One region of the Thauera sp. SWB20 genome, then DNA from elsewhere that is predicted to be linked to it. Evidence: predicted binding sites of a transcription regulator. Region 1 holds the regulator's gene; the other holds the start of a gene.
What was found. The regulator LexA, encoded in region 1, represses DNA repair genes until DNA is damaged. The targets are predictions, from matches to a motif close to ACTGTATNTANATACAGT.

Region 1 (7,771 bases):
GCACGATGCAGCTTCGGACCCCGCTGTGAGCGACGCGAGTGGCGATCCTCCGTCCCGGCTCGCGCCGCCCTCGTCGCGGGCTCCGGCACCGTGATCGGGACCGGCGTCTTCAGCCGAAATACCCATGCACGAACCACTGCCCCGGCGCATCCAGGCTCTCGAAGATCCAGCACAGGACGTTGTCGGCATCGCGCGCGAGGTAGTAGTCGCGACGGACCGGCATGCCGTCCCACCAGCCGGTCTCGATGCGTTCGGCGGCGCCGAGCAGGGTATAGCGGGGAGCGGAGATCGGACGCGGCGCGGGCAGCAGCCAGAGCGGGCGCAGGCCTGCTGTCGTGCGTGGCGGCGGCGATGCCGTCCGTGTCGAGGCCGGCCCCGCAGCGGCGTCGCGGCCGGCGCGTGCAGTGGTCGCCTGTGCGGAGGGCACGGTGTTTCGCCAGGCGGCTTCGGGACGGTGATCGGCGCGAAGATCCAGGCGCTGCACGCATTCCTCGCCAAGTCGCGCCTGCAGGCGGGCAAGCAGCAGGGCGGCGTCCTCTCCGGCCTGGGCAGGATCGCCGAACAGGTCCCGGGCGCGCGGGTCGGCAGCCACGGGGCTTTCCGCACACAGGGTGATCGAGTCGACCTCGGCGGACAGCTCGAGCATGGCCAGGCGTTCGCGCACGATCAGGGCGAAGTGCCCCTCGTCGCGGCTTGGGCGGCCGAGCGCGAACTCGAGTTCGGTGGGCGGTCGCGAGCCGTGGCCGAAACGCAGGCGGAAGCGGTCGACTGCCGCGTGGCGGGCATCGAGCCAGGCGGCAAGGCTGGCGAAGAGGCGGCGTGCGGCGAAGAGCAGGGCCTCGGCGTGAAGTTCCGGCGCGGGCAGGGCGATGCCGTGGTGGAAGCGCAGCGGCGCTTCGAACCAGGGGCGTGGATCGGCGAGCTCGCCGCGCGCCCGCGCCAGCGCCCGCGCGGCCGCCTGCGCACCACGGCGGGCGAGTCCGGCGGGCGGCAGGCGGCGAAGCTCGCCAAGGGTGCGCAGGCCGAGTCCGGCGAGCAACTCCAGCGTGGCGGCGTCGCAGGCGTCTTCCTCGCTCAGGAGTTCGAGCGGCAGCGGGTCGAGCGCAGCGCGCCAGTCTTGCCCGGCGGCGTCGGTGGGGAGTGCCGCGTCGGTCGGGGGGCAGGAGAGGGCGGAAGGAGCGGCCGCCCGTGCAAGCCAGCGCGCGGCCAGTGGAGTGGGTGCGCAGGCCAGCAGGGCCGTGAAGCCCAGCTCGGCAAGGCCTTCGCGCAAGGCGGATTCGATCTGTGCCGTGCCACCGAACAGGCGCAGGCAGGAGGAGATCTCCAGCAGCACCGCGTCCGCTGCGGACAGGCTGATCCGCGGGCTGAAGCGCCCGGCCCAGGTGGCGATCTCGGCGAGGGCTTCGGCTTCGCGCGCCGGCTCGTGCGGTTGCAGGCGCAGTTCGGGCAGCAAGGCGAGGGCGCTCGCCGCACGCTGCCCCGGTTCGATGCCGGCCGCGCTCGCCGCCGCGCTGGCGGCCAGCACCCGGCCCCGGGGCGACAGGATCGCCAGCGGTGGGGCGGCGCGTACGCCGCGTGTGAAGACCTGCAGCGACAACGCCGGCAACAGGATCGCCAGCCACAACATGGAAACGCTCCGCGTCGAGGTGTTTGAATCGGTCGGCAGCGAGGGCTGCGGTTAGAGCGACGAAACGATTGCGGCGGGTGGAGGAAGGCCGCCGATCGCGACTGGCGTCGCTCCTACAGAAAACGCCGCGCTTCCGGTTTGCATGCAGGCGCGACGGGGGCGACGGTGGTGGATGCGGTAGGGTGGGAAGCTGCCGAGAGGGGCATCCGGGGGGATTGCCCTGCGCGGGATGCCTTCGGTACCGGGCTGGCCCCGGGCGGCAGGGCGAGCACGAGCGGCGCGGCGGCGAGCGGTCCGCGGCGCTTGAGGATGCGTAGCTGCAGGCCTTCGGGCTGCGGGGCGAGCGCAATCCGCAACACCGCCGGCGAAGGCTGACCGGCGACGCTGCCGGGACGGAAGAGGAAGAGCGGGGTGGCGCTTTCCTCGGCGGCCAGCTGCAGGCGGCGCAGTCCGGCGTTGTCGATGCGCTGCGGCCACGCCAGCACGCAGGCGCAGCTGCCCGACAGCAGTGCCTGGCGTGCGGCCCACAGCAGGTCTTCGCGGCGCTCGGGGCGCACCACGAGCAGGCGCGCCAGCGGCACGCCTGCGTTCGCCAGCGCGGGAGCGTAGGGCAGCAGCGGCGGGGCGATGCAGACGATCCAGCATGCGGGCGGGGTGGCGCCGAGCAGCGGCAGCAGCAGGCTCAGTTCGCCGACGCCGGGGCGGTCGGCGAGGAGCTCGATGAGCGCCCCGGCCGGCCAGCCGCCGCCGGGCAGCTCGGCGTCGAGCGCGGAGAAGCCGGTCGGCAGCACCGCTCCTGCGGCGCCTGCGAGCCGGCTCGCCTGCCACACGCTGCCCGCAGGCAGGCCGGCGAGCACGCCATGCGTGCCGGTGGCGGCAGGAGCTACAGCGCGCAGCGACGCGTCGGCGTGGCGTTGGAGCGGGAGGGCCATGGCGGGTGCGGCATCGGCTCGCTCAGTGGTCCTTGCGGATCAGCCCCACCATGACGCCTTCGATGACCAGCGGCTCGCGGCGGGTGTCCACGACGATCGGGGTGTAGTCCGGGTTGGCGGGGAGGAGCTCGACCACCGGGCCCTTGCGTTGCAGGGTCTTGACGGTGACGTCGTCGTCCACCCGGGCGACCACGATCTGGCCGTTGCGCGCCTCGCTGTTGCGATGCACCGCGATGAGGTCGCCGTCGAGGATGCCGGCGTCGCGCATGCTCATGCCGCGCACGCGCAGCAGGTAGTCGGCCCTGGGCGAGAACAGCGCGGGGTCGAGCTGATAGCGCGCCTCGACGTGTTCGGCGGCGAGGATGGGGCTGCCCGCGGCGACGCGGCCGACCAGGGGCAGGCCGAGCGCCTCGGCCAGGCGGATGCCGCGCGCGCGCCCCTCCTCGAGCAGGATCGCGCCCTTGGCGGCGAGCGCGCGCAGGTGGGTCTCGGCGGCGTTGGGCGAGCGGAAGCCGAAGGCGGTGCACACCTCGGCGCGGGTGGGCGGGCGGCCTTCGGACTCGACGGTGGAGCGGATGAAATCGAGGATTTCCTGCTGGCGCGCGGTGAGGTTTTCGCTACGGGCGGTCATGACAGCCTCCATGGGATGGCTGTAATTTTAAACAGTCCCGCAGCGCTGGCAAGCGGAATTCAGGGCAGCAGCACCGCCGCCCCCTGCAGCGCGCCGCGGCGCAGGCGCTCGAGCGCCTCGTTGGCGTCCTCGAGGGCGAAGCGGACGACCTCGGTGCGTACCGGCACCCTGGGCGCGAGGGCGAGGAATTCGTCGCCGTCGCGGCGGGTGAGGTTGGCGACCGAGACGATGCGGCGCTCGCCCCACAGGATGTCGTAGGGGAAGGCGGGGATGGTGCTCATGTGGATGCCCGCGCACACCACCGTGCCACCCTTGGCGACGGCGCGCAGCGCGGCGGGGACGAGCTCGCCGGAGGGGGCGAAGATCAGCGCGGCGTCGAGCGGGTGCGGGGGGCGCTCTTCGCCCGCGCCCGTCCAGCAGGCGCCGAGCCGGCGGGCGAAGGCCTGGCTTGCGCTGTCGCCGGGACGGGTGAAGGCGTACACCTCGCGACCCTGCCACACCGCCACCTGGGTGATGATGTGGGCGGCCGCGCCGAAGCCGTAGAGGCCGATGCGGCGCGCGGCGCCCGCCATCTCCAGCGCACGATAGCCGATCAGGCCGGCGCACAGCAGCGGCGCGGCCTCGGCGGCGTCGAGCGCCTCGTCGATCGGGAAGCAGTAGCGTGCGTCGGCCACGGTGTATTCGGCATAACCGCCCTGGATCTGGTAGCCGGTGAAGCGCGCCGCGTCGCAGAGGTTCTCGCGCTGGCTGGCGCAGAAGCCGCAATGCCCGCAGGTCCACCCCAGCCAGGGCACGCCGATGCGCTGACCCGGCACCATGCCCGCGGCGTCGCCGACGCCTTCGCCCAGTTCGACCACGCGGCCGATGATCTCGTGGCCGGGAATCATCGGCAGCACCGGGTCGGGCAGCTCGCCGTCGATGAGGTGGAGATCGGTGCGGCACACGCCGCAGGCCTCCACCCGCAGCAGCACCTGCCCGGGGCCGGGGCGCGGCACCGCCAGATGCACCGCGCGCAGGGCCTCGCCGGGGCGTTCGAGTTGCATCGCGCGCATGCCGGCGGGGGGCTTGGCGGGGGCGTTCGGATGGGGCCGGGGCATGCTTGCGGTCTCCAGGACAGGCGGAACGATGGTGCGCTGCGACTTGAGTACGGCCCCGATCTGGGCTATTCGTTGGACACGGAGCCGCATCGCGGCACCCGACACGACGACAAGGAAAAGGGAGGAGACCCCCATGCTCGACCAGTCCGAAGCCTGCGGTCCCGGCGGTAGTGTTCGCCTGGGGTCTCGGCTAGAATCCGGCCCACATCAGGGAGAACACATGCTGCAGAGCGGAGACATCGCCCCCGCGTTTTCGTTGCCGGATGCCGACATGGAAATTTTCGACCTCGCGTCGGTGGCCGGCAAGCACAATGTGGTTCTCTACTTTTACCCTCGCGACAAGACCCCGGGCTGCACGCGTCAGGCCGCCGATTTCAGCGACCACGACGACGAGTTCGCCCGCTACGACTGCATCGTGGTCGGCGTGAGCCCGGACGATTGCCTGACCCACGCCGAGTTTCGCGACCAGGAAGGATTGTCGATCCGCCTGCTCTCCGATTCGGACACCGAGGTGTGCCGGCTCTACAACGTATGGCATGAGCGCGAAGTCGACGGGATGAAGAAGATGGGCGTGCGGCGGTCGACCTTCGTGATCGACAAGCAGGGCAGGATCCGCCACGCGCTCTACGATGTGACACCCCGCGGCCACGCCGCCGCGGTTTTCGAATTGGTCAAGGAACTGGAACACCAGCATGCAAAACGAAATCGTCAAGAATAGCGTGGTGACGCTGAAGTACACCGTGCGCGACCCCGAAGGCGCGGTGATCGACGACGGCGAGCACCCGCTCGTTTATCTGCACGGCGGCTACGATGGCATCTTTCCGTTGCTCGAAGAGGCCCTGCACGGCAAGAAGGTCGGCGAGCAGCTGCAGGTCAAGCTGCAGCCCGAAGACGCCTTCGGCGACTACGACGAGGAGCTGATCCTGGTCGAGGACGCCAAGCTTTTCCCGGACAACATCGAGATCGGCATGAGCTTCGAGCGCGTCTCCGAGGACGGCGAGGAAGACATGATCTACCGCATCACCGACATCGCCGACGGCAAGGTCGTGGTCGATGGCAACCACCCGCTGGCCGGCGTGGCGCTGGTGTTCGACGTCACCGTCGCCGAGGTGCGCGCGGCGAGCGCCGAGGAGATCACCCACGGCCATGTGCATGGTCCCGGTGGTCATCACCACCACTGATTGCACCGATGTCAGGACGGGGCCGCGCAAGCGGCCCTTTCGACATGTGGACGGCACCTGCGGCTGCGTGGTGCGTGTCAGGGGCCGTCCGCCTCGTCCGCGCCTCGTTCGCCTCTCTCCGCCTTCCTCCGCCTCGATCTGCTGCGGCCCTGCAAGGGTCGTCCCACGCGCATGAACGCTCCGCTCCCCGCCGATCTCCCTGAAGCCGCGACCGCTGCGCTGCTGCACGTCGAAGGACTGGGCGTGGCGATCGCGCGCACCGACGGCGAGGAGGTCCGCCCGGTCGACGGGGTGAATTTCGCCATCGCCGCGGGCGAGACCTTCGCCTTGCTCGGCGAATCGGGCTGCGGCAAGTCGATGACCGCGCTCGCGCTCGCCCGCCTGCTGCCCGACGGCGGCCGCATCGCCGCGGGCAGCGTGCGCCTGGGCGACGAGGACCTGCTCGCGCTGCCCGAGGCGGCGATGCGGCGGGTGCGTGGCGGGCGCATCGGCATGATCTTCCAGGAGCCCGCCACCAGCCTCAACCCGGTGATGAGCGTGGGTGCGCAGATCGCCGAGGCGCTCGCCGCCCACGGCTTGCGCGGCGCGGCGGCGCGCGCCGAAGCCTGTCGGCTGCTCGCAGCGGTGGGCATCCCCGACCCCGAGCGCCGGCTGCAGGAGTTTCCCTTCCAGTTCTCGGGCGGGATGAAGCAGCGCGTGATGATCGCGATCGCGCTCGCCGGCCGTCCGCGCCTGCTGATCGCCGACGAGCCGACCACCGCCCTCGATGTCACCATCCAGGCCCAGGTGCTCGACCTGCTCGCCGAGTTGCAGCGCCGCGAGGGCATGGCGATGCTGCTGATCACCCACGATCTCGGCGTGGTCGCGCGCGTCGCCCACCGCGTGGGGGTGATGTATGCCGGTCAGGTGGTGGAGAGCGGTCCGCGCGAGGCCTTCTTCGCCACGCCGCTGCATCCGTATTCGCGCAAGCTCTTCGCCGCGCTGCCCGAGGCGGCCAAGCGCGGCGGCGCGCTCGACGCGCCCGTGGGCAGCGTGCCGCCGCCCGACCGCCACTTCCCCGGCTGCCGCTTCGCGGAGCGCTGTCCGGCCGCCTTCGACCGCTGCGACGAGGAAGTCCCCGTCTGGCATGCGGTCGGCACGCAGGCCGTGCGCTGCCATCTGTACGAAGGCGTTGCGATTCCGCGCCGGTTCGTGCGCGAGACGGCGGGTGCGGCCGATGTCGTCGCCGCACGCCCGGCGCAGAGCGTGCTCGAGGTGGCCGAGCTGGCGGTGCATTTCCCGGTACGCAAGGGTTTCCTGCGCCGCACCGTCGGTCACGTGAAGGCCGTCGACGGCGTGAGCCTGCGCCTGCAGCCCGGGCGCACGCTCGCGCTGGTGGGCGAATCGGGCTGCGGCAAGACCACCGTGGGCAAGGCCCTGCTGCGCCTGATCGAGCCCACCGCCGGCCGCCTATGGCTCGATGGCGAGCGCTACGACGCACTGCCGCTCTCGGCGCTGCAACCCCTGCGGCGTGCGGTGCAGATGGTCTTTCAGGACCCCTTCGCCTCGCTCGATCCGCGCATGCGGGTGGGCGAGATCATCGAGGAGGGCCTGGCTGCGCTCGGCGTCGGCGCCGACCACCGCGCGCGCCAGGCCCGCGTGACCGAACTGCTCGAGCGTGTGGGGCTGTCGGCGGAGATGCGCTGGCGCTATCCGCACGAGTTCTCCGGCGGTCAGCGCCAGCGCATCGCGGTGGCGCGTGCGCTCGCGGTGGCGCCGCGGGTGATCGTGTGCGACGAGCCCACCAGCGCGCTCGACGTTTCGGTGCAGGCGCAGCTGCTCAACCTGATGCGCGAGCTGCAGCACGAGCAAGGCCTCGCCTACCTCTTCATCACCCACAACCTCGCGGTGGTGGAGTACCTCGCCGACGAGGTCGCGGTGATGTATCTCGGTCGCATCGTCGAGGAGGGCCCGATCGAGCGCGTGCTCGGCGTGCGCGCCCACCCCTACACCCGCGCGCTGCTCGCGGCGGTGCCGCGGATCGAGGGCGCGGGCGGCGCGGCACCGGACGTGGGGGGCACAGGCGTTGCGGGCGGGAGCACGGCGACCCCCGGCACGATCATGGCCGAGCTGCCGTCGCCGCTCGCCCCGCCGAGCGGCTGCCATTTCCATCCGCGCTGCCCATACGCCACCGACGTATGCCGGATCCGCTACCCCGCGCCCGCCGACCTCGGCCAGGGCCACCGCGTGCGCTGCCACTGGCCGCTCGCGCTCCGCTGACACCGGTTTTCTTGCAGGAGCGACGCGCGTCGCGATCGCGCGAG
Region 2 (7,771 bases), on a different contig from region 1:
TCGAGCAGCAGCAGGCGCGAGGGCTGCAGCGCCGCCATCAAGAGGCTCACCGCCTGGCGCTGGCCGCCGGAGAGCAGGCCGATACGGTCCGAGAGGCGATTCTCCAGGCCGAGACCCAGCGTGGCGATCTGCGCGCGGAACTCCTCGCGCAGCGCCGGCTTGACCGCGAACGAAAAACCCCGGCGCTCACCGCGCATCTTGGCGAGCGCCATGTTTTCCTCGATGGTGAGATCCTCGCAGGTGCCGGCGAGCGGGTCCTGGAACACCCGCGCGACGTGGCGCGCACGCCCCCACACCGGCTGGCGGGTCATGTCGATGCCGTCGATCTCGATCGTGCCGCTGTCGACCTTCTGCTCGCCGGAGACGGCATTCAGGAAGGTCGACTTGCCGGCGCCGTTGGAGCCGATCACGGTGACGAACTGCCCGGTCGGGATCTCGAGCGACATGCCGCGCAGGGCCTGGGTCTCGATCGGCGTGCCAGGGTTGAAGGTGAGACGAAGGTCGGTTGCTTTCAACATATTTCAGCTCACCCTTTTTCCGGACCAGTGCGCGCGCAGGCGCGGCACCACCAGCGCGACCGTCACCAGCACCGCGGTGACGAGGTTGAGGTCCTGCGCCTGCAGGCCGATGAAATCGGAATTGAGCGCGAGCGCGATGAAGAAGCGATACACGATGGCGCCAACGATCACCGCGATCGTCGCCAGGTAGAGCTTGCGCGAGGGCAGCAGGCTCTCGCCCACGATCACCGCCGCGAGACCGATGACGATCGTTCCCACGCCCATCGAGATGTCGGCGCCGCCCTGGGTCTGCGCGAACAGCGCCCCGGCCAGGCCCACCAAGGCGTTCGACAGGGCCATGCCGGCCAGGATCGCCATGCCGGTGTTGACGCCCTGCGCACGCGCCATGCGCGCGTTCGAGCCCGTCGCGCGGATCGCCAGGCCGCTCTGGGTGGCGAAGAAACCGTCGAGCGCGAGCTTGACCGCCAGCACCACGAAGACGAGCAGCAAGGGCCGGAACACGTAGTCGGCGAGCGCCTCGGGCTGCAGCAGGTTGAACACGGTGGGTTCGGTGATCAGCGGCACGTTGGGCTTGCCCATGATGCGCAGGTTGATCGAGTACAGGGCGATCATCATCAGGATGCTGGCGAGCAGGTCCATGATCTTGAGGCTGACGTTGAGCCAGCCGGTGATCAGCCCGGCGATCGCGCCGGCGAGCGTCGCCGCGATGGTCGCGGTGAAGGGGTCGTGGCCGGCGGCGATCATGGTCGCGGCGACGGCGCCACCGAGCGGGAAGCTGCCATCCACGGTGAGGTCGGGAAAGCGCAGCAGCCGGAAGGAGATGTACACGCCGAGGGCGACGAGGCTGAAGATCAGGCCGATCTCCAGCGCCCCGAGCAAGGTGTAGAGCGACATTGGGGGATTACCGTTGGTGAGGATCGAGCGGAACGCGCGCCGGGACGCGTCCCCCGCGGCCGGGCATCGACGGCCGCGCGGAGATGCGGGCGACCCGCTTACTGGACGACCTTGGAGGCCGACTTGACGAGCTCTTCCGCCAGCGTGATGCCCTGCTTCTGCGCCGCACCCGGGTTCACGTGCAGCGACAGCTTGTTGCTGGTCTCGGAGGCGATCGCACCCGGCTTCTCGCCCTTGAGGATGCGCACCACGATCTCGCCGGTCTGCACGCCGAGCGCCTTGTAGTCCATGCCGTAGGCCGCGACCGCGCCGCGCGCCACGCTGTCGGTGTCGGCAGCCACGAGCGGGATCTTGGCGTCCATGCCGACCTTGACCAGGGCCTCGTAGGCCGACACGACGTTGTTGTCGGTGCTGGTGTAGAACACGTCGGCCTTGCCGATCAGGCTGCGCGCCGCCGAGCCGACGTCCACCGAGCGCGGCGCCGCGGCTTCGACCAGGCTCAGGCCGTGCTTGGGCAGCAGCTCGCGCAGCTGCTCGACCACGACCACCGAGTTGGCCTCGCCCGGGTTGTAGACGATGCCGACACGCTTGGCGGCGGGCACGACACGCTTGATCAGCTCGACCTGCTTGCCGAGCTCGAGGGCATCCGACACCCCGGTGACGTTGGTGCCCGAGGGCTGCATCGAGGGCACCAGCTTGGCCACCACCGGATCGGTGACCGCCGAAAACACCAGCGGGATGTCCTTGGTCGCGGCCGCGACGGCCTGCGCCGAGGGGGTGGCGATCGCGACGATCACGTCGGCCTTGTCGCCGACGAACTTGCGTGCGATCTGCGCCGCGGTGCCGGTGTTGCCCTGGGCGCTCTGATACTGCCACTTCAGGTTCTTGCCGTCCTCGTAGCCGGCCGCGGCCAGCGCCTCCTTGACCCCGTCGCGCACCGAATCGAGCGCGGGATGCTCGACGATCGCGGTGATGGCGACCGACTTCTGCTGTGCGTACGCCGGCATCGCCGTCGCGAACGCGAGCGCCAGCGCGCCGAACAGGACCTTGCGGGACAGGGGGAAGGACATGGAGGTCTCCTTGGCAGCCTTGCGGCCGGGAATTCTTCGAAAAAGGCACCAGGCCGGCATCTTGGCCAGCACGGTGTTGCAAAGGACGCGAGTTTAACAGCAGGTCCGGATTGCGCGATTGCGGTGGACCCGCAATCGCCGTGGAGGGCACTCGCACGACTTGCCTGATGAACTGTATTTTTATACAGTCAACACATGCTTCCCGCCTACGCCGAACTCCACTGCCTGAGCAACTTCAGCTTCCAGCGCGGCGCCTCGCACCCCGAGGAGCTCGTCGCGCAGGCGGCAGCCTTCGGCTACAGCGCGATCGCCCTCACCGACGAATGCTCCTTCGCCGGCGTGGTGCGCGCCCACCGCGCGCTGCAGGCCCTGCCCGAAGCCGGCCGGCCGCGCCTGATCGTCGGCTGCGAGCTGCGCCTCGCCGACGGGCCCTGCCTCGTCCTGCTCGCCGCCGATCGCGCCGGCTACGGCCGGCTCTCGCGCCTGCTCACCCAGGCCAGGCGGAGCGCCGACAAGGGCCGCTACCACCTCACGCGCGCGATGCTCGACGCCACCCGCGCAGACGAGGCTGCCGCCGAAGCCCTGCCCGGCTGCCTGGCGCTGCTGATCCCACCCGAGGAATTCCCGCCGCCGGGTGCCGCCGGCGACGCGGCCATCGCCCTGCGCAGCGAAGCGCGCTGGCTGGCGAAGCGCTTCCCCGGACGCTCCTGGATCGCCCACACCCCGCGCCTGGACGGACGCGATCCCGCCCGCCTGCACTGGATCCTGCGCATCGCCCAGGCCACCGGCGTCCCTGCGGTCGCCGCCGGCGGCGCGCTCATGCACGAGGCCGCGCGGCGCCCGCTCGCCGACGTGATGAGCGCGCTGCGCCTGCACTGCAGCGTGGCCGAGGCCGGCCTGGCGCTCGCGCCCAATGCCGAGCTGCGCCTGCACGAGCGCGCGACCCTCGCCCGCCGCCATCCTCCCGAGCTGCTCGCCGAGACCGTGGCGGTGGCGGCGCGCTGCCGCTTCGACCTCGACGAGCTGCGCTACGAGTACCCCGCCGAGCTCGTCCCCGCGGACGAGACCCCGACGCGCTGGCTGCGCCGGCTGGTCGAGGGCGGGCTGGCCTGGCGCTACGGCAAGGCCGGCAAGGAGCGCCGCGCAGCCGCGCCTGCCACGATCGCGGCCGCACCGCCACCGGCCGAAGACCCCGCCCCGCCCACGGTGCGCGCGCAGATCGAGCACGAGCTCGCGCTCATCGCCGAGCTCGGCTACGAGCCCTACTTCCTCACCGTGCACGACATCGTGCGCTTCGCCCGCGAGCGCGGCATCCTGTGCCAGGGCCGCGGCTCGGCGGCCAACTCGGTGGTGTGCTGGGCGCTGGGCATCACCGAGGTCGACCCGCAGCTGGGCATCATGCTGGTCGAGCGCTTCATCTCGCGAGAGCGCGACGAGCCGCCCGACATCGACGTCGACTTCGAGCACGAGCGCCGCGAGGAGGTCATCCAGTACCTCTACCGCAAGTACGGCCGCGAACGCGCCGCGCTCGCCGCCACCGTGATCCGCTACCGCGCACGCAGCGCGCTGCGCGACGTCGGCCGCGCGCTCGGCCTCGACGAGACGCAGATCGAGCGCCTCACCCGCGAGCACCACTGGTTCGACGGCCGCCACATCCTGCCCGAGCGCCTCGCGGAGGCCGGGCTCGACCCCGCCAGCCCGGTCACGCAAAGGCTGGTCGCACTCACCGAGGAACTCATCGGCTTTCCGCGCCACCTCTCCCAGCACGTCGGCGGCTTCGTCATCGCGCGCGGCCGGCTCGACGAGCTGGTGCCGGTGGAGAACGCCGCCATGTCCGATCGCACCGTGATCCAGTGGGACAAGGACGACCTCGACGCGGTCGGCCTGATGAAGATCGACGTGCTCGCGCTCGGCATGCTGTCGGCGCTGCGTCGCGGCCTCGCCCTGGTGTCGGCATGGCGCGGCGAGGCGCTGACGCTGGCGACCATCCCGCGCGAACGAAAGGAGGTCTACGAAATGCTGTCGCGCGCCGATTCGGTCGGCGTGTTCCAGGTCGAGTCGCGCGCGCAGATGACCATGCTGCCGCGCCTGAGGCCGCAACGCTTCTACGACCTGGTGGTGGAAGTCGCGATCGTGCGCCCCGGCCCGATCCAGGGCGGCATGGTCCATCCCTACCTGCAGGCGCGCGAGCGTGCGGCGCGCGGCGAGGATCCGTTGGACGGCCTGCGCGAAGAGATCCGCGGTGTGCTGGCGCGCACGCTGGGCGTGCCGATCTTCCAGGAGCAGGTGATGCAGCTCGCGGTGGTCGCGGCCGACTTTACCGGCGGCGAGGCCGACCAGCTGCGCCGCGCGATGGGTGCCTGGCGGCGCAAGGGCGAGCTCGAGCGCTACCGCCAGAAGCTGCTCGACGGGCTGGCGAACAACGGCTACGACCCCGACTTCGCCCAGCGCCTGTGCCAGCAGATCGAGGGCTTCGGCAGCTACGGCTTTCCCGAATCCCACGCCGCCAGCTTCGCGCTGCTGGTGTATGCCTCGGCCTGGCTCAAGTGCTTCGCGCCCGCGGCCTTCCTCGCCGCGCTGCTGAACAGCCAGCCGATGGGCTTCTACGCGCCCGCGCAGCTGATCCAGGACGCCCGCCGCCATGGGGTGGAGGTGCGCGCGGCGGACGTCGGCGCCAGCGCGTGGGACTGCATGCTGGAGGCCGCCGACAGCGCGCAGCCCGCGGTGCGCCTCGGCCTGCGCATGATCCGCGGCCTCGGCCGCGAGGCCGCCACGCGCATCGCCGCCGCGCGTGGCGAACACGCCTTCGCCGACACCCAGGACCTCGCCGCGCGCGCGCGGCTCGACACCGGCGAGCTGCGCACCCTCGCCGCCGGCGGTGCCCTCGCCAGCCTCGCCGGCCATCGCCGCCAGGCCCTGTGGCAGGCGAGCGGCGCCGCGCCCCTGCCCGGCCTGCTCGCCGAAGCCCCTGGCGGCGACGTCGCCGCCACGCTGGACGCCCCCGCCGAGGCCGAAGACCTGCTCGCCGACTACGCCCGCCTCGGCTTCACCCTCGGTCGCCACCCGCTCGCCTTCGTGCGCGAGCAGCTCGCCCGCCTGCGCTTTCTCACCGCCGCCGACATCACCGCCGCGCCCGACCGCATGCTCGCCCGCGGCGCCGGCCTGGTCACCTGCCGCCAGCGCCCCGGCACCGCGAAGGGCACGCTCTTCCTCACCCTGGAAGACGAGACCGGGCTCACCAACGTGATCGTCCGCCCCGAGCTCTTCGAACAGCAGCGCCGCATCCTGCTCGGGGCGCGCCTGATGGGCGTGTTCGGCCAGATCCGCCGCCAGGGCCGGGTCGTGCATCTGGTGGCGAGCCGGGTGGTCGACCACTCGCCCCTGCTCGGCAGCCTCGCCGCGCGCAGCCGGGATTTTCACTGACGGCCCGTACGCGCCTCCTACCCGCCGGTGCTATCCTTTCCCCCGTTGCGATTCCGGTTCGAGGAGCCTCTTCCATGAACGCGCACAAGATCGACGACCCCTTCGGATTCCGCGAACACCCGGGCGTGTACGACACCGGCACGGGAGCGATCAAGATCGTCGAAGCCAACCGCGGCATCCCCGGCATCGAGCGCGTCGTCATCCGCAGCTATTGCGGGCGCACGCAGGACAACCGGGTTTTCTATCGCCTCAGCGCCGACCGCAGCCGCGAGTTCGCCACCCTGGCGGAGGCCTTCGCCGCGCGCCCGGTGCACCTGACCTGAGGCGGCGCGACACCACCCGGCCCAGTTCGCGTGGTGACGTGGCTTCGCCCCACCTCGCTCGCAGCACTTCGCTCACGCCGCGTCGTTCAAGCCGGCCCGGCGCCCTCCGCGCGCGCGCCCGTCCCGCCACTCCGCCACGAAGCGCCGGGCATCCGGCACCCAGTCGGCGAAATCCTGCGCGAAGCCCGCCGGGTCGGCCACGAACTCCACCTCCGCGCCCGCGAGCGGGTTGGGCTGGCGCGCCCGCCGGCCCATGCGCGCGAGCACGTCGGCGATGCCCTCCAGCCCGGCGTAGCTGCCCAGCCAGTCCTCGCGCGCCATCCGCTCCAGCGCAAGGTGAGCCGACGCGGGCAGGTCCGCCCTGCGCGCCGCGAGCTGCCGGTACACCCCGGCGCAATAGGACGCCAGCGCCCCTTCCCCATGCTCCGCCCAGTCGCGCGCCAGCAGATGGTCCCAGAAGATGTCGACCAGCACCCCGGCGTAGCGCCGCCGCGCCGCCGACACGCGGGCGCGGCTGGCGCGGAAGGCCGGGTGGGTCTCGGCGAAGGCGTCGATCGCGCGGTGCAGCGCCACCCCGCGTGCGAGGTCGGCGGGCAGCGCGCCCGGGAGTGTCCCCTTGACCCAGTCCCCGAAGACCCCGCCCACCACCAGCGCGGGCGACTCTCCGGCAAGCCAGGCGTGGGCGAGGAAGTTCATGCGCCCTGCCCGTCCGCCGCACGCCGCCGCAGCAGCGCAAGCCACCCCAGCGCCGCGGCGGTGAGCGCGAGCGGCGCGATCGAGCCCACGTTGAGCAGATTCCAGCCCTGCGTCGTCACCAGCGCGCCCGAGGCGAAAGAAGTAAACGCCATCACCGCGAACACCACGAAATTGATCGCCGCCTGCGCCTTGTCCTTCTCCTCCGGCCGGTAGGCTTCCATCGACAGCGTGGTCGCGCCGGTGAACAGGAAGTTCCAGCCCACGCCGAGCAGGAAGAGCGCGAGCAGGAACTGGTGCAGGTCCTGGCCCGAGAGCGCCACCGCCACGCAGGCGAAGTTCAGCACCACGCCCACGCCCATGATGCGCAGCACGCCGAAGCGCTTGATCAGGTGGCCGGTGAAGAAGCCGGGCGCGAACATGCCGATCACGTGCCACTCCAGCACCAGCGCCGCGTCCGAGAAGGGCATGCCGCACACGTCCATCGCCAGCGGCGTGGCCGCCATCAGCAGGTTCATCACGCCGTAGCTCATCGCCGCGGCCAGCACGGACACGATGAACACCGGCTGGCGCAGGATCTCGCCCAGCGGCCGTCCGCCGTCGGCACCCGCCTTCTTCACCGGCTGCGGCGGAAACCGGATTCCGGCCATCACCGCCATCGACACCAGCGCCACCACCGCGAGCGCGAGATAGGAGCCGAGGAAGGGCACGGCCATCGCCTCGCGCGTGTGGTTGGCGAGGTTGGGACCGATCACCGCACCGATGAGGCCGCCTGCCAGCACCAGCGACACCGCCTTCTCGCGGAAGGACGACGGCGCCAGCTCGCCGGCGGCGAAACGGTAGAGCTGGC

Region 2: the regulator LexA is predicted to act here: its motif matches at 2,654-2,671, upstream of PO78_RS04585 (error-prone DNA polymerase).

What each region holds. Positions count from the first base shown of each region.
Region 1 is NZ_JTDM01000017.1:262,086-269,856, reverse strand. It holds gene PO78_RS10105 (Y-family DNA polymerase) at 110-1,627, opposite strand; gene imuA (translesion DNA synthesis-associated protein ImuA) at 1,741-2,559, opposite strand; gene lexA (transcriptional repressor LexA) at 2,582-3,190, opposite strand; gene PO78_RS10090 (zinc-dependent alcohol dehydrogenase family protein) at 3,250-4,287, opposite strand; gene PO78_RS10085 (peroxiredoxin) at 4,508-5,005, shown strand; gene PO78_RS10080 (FKBP-type peptidyl-prolyl cis-trans isomerase) at 4,980-5,468, shown strand; gene PO78_RS10075 (ABC transporter ATP-binding protein) at 5,640-7,727, shown strand.
Region 2 is NZ_JTDM01000013.1:143,324-151,094, forward strand. It holds gene PO78_RS04570 (ABC transporter ATP-binding protein) at 1-518, opposite strand, end outside; gene PO78_RS04575 (ABC transporter permease) at 522-1,412, opposite strand; gene PO78_RS04580 (ABC transporter substrate-binding protein) at 1,511-2,482, opposite strand; gene PO78_RS04585 (error-prone DNA polymerase) at 2,678-5,905, shown strand; gene PO78_RS04590 (hypothetical protein) at 5,980-6,228, shown strand; gene PO78_RS04595 (acyl carrier protein phosphodiesterase) at 6,301-6,924, opposite strand; gene PO78_RS04600 (MFS transporter) at 6,921-7,771, opposite strand, start outside.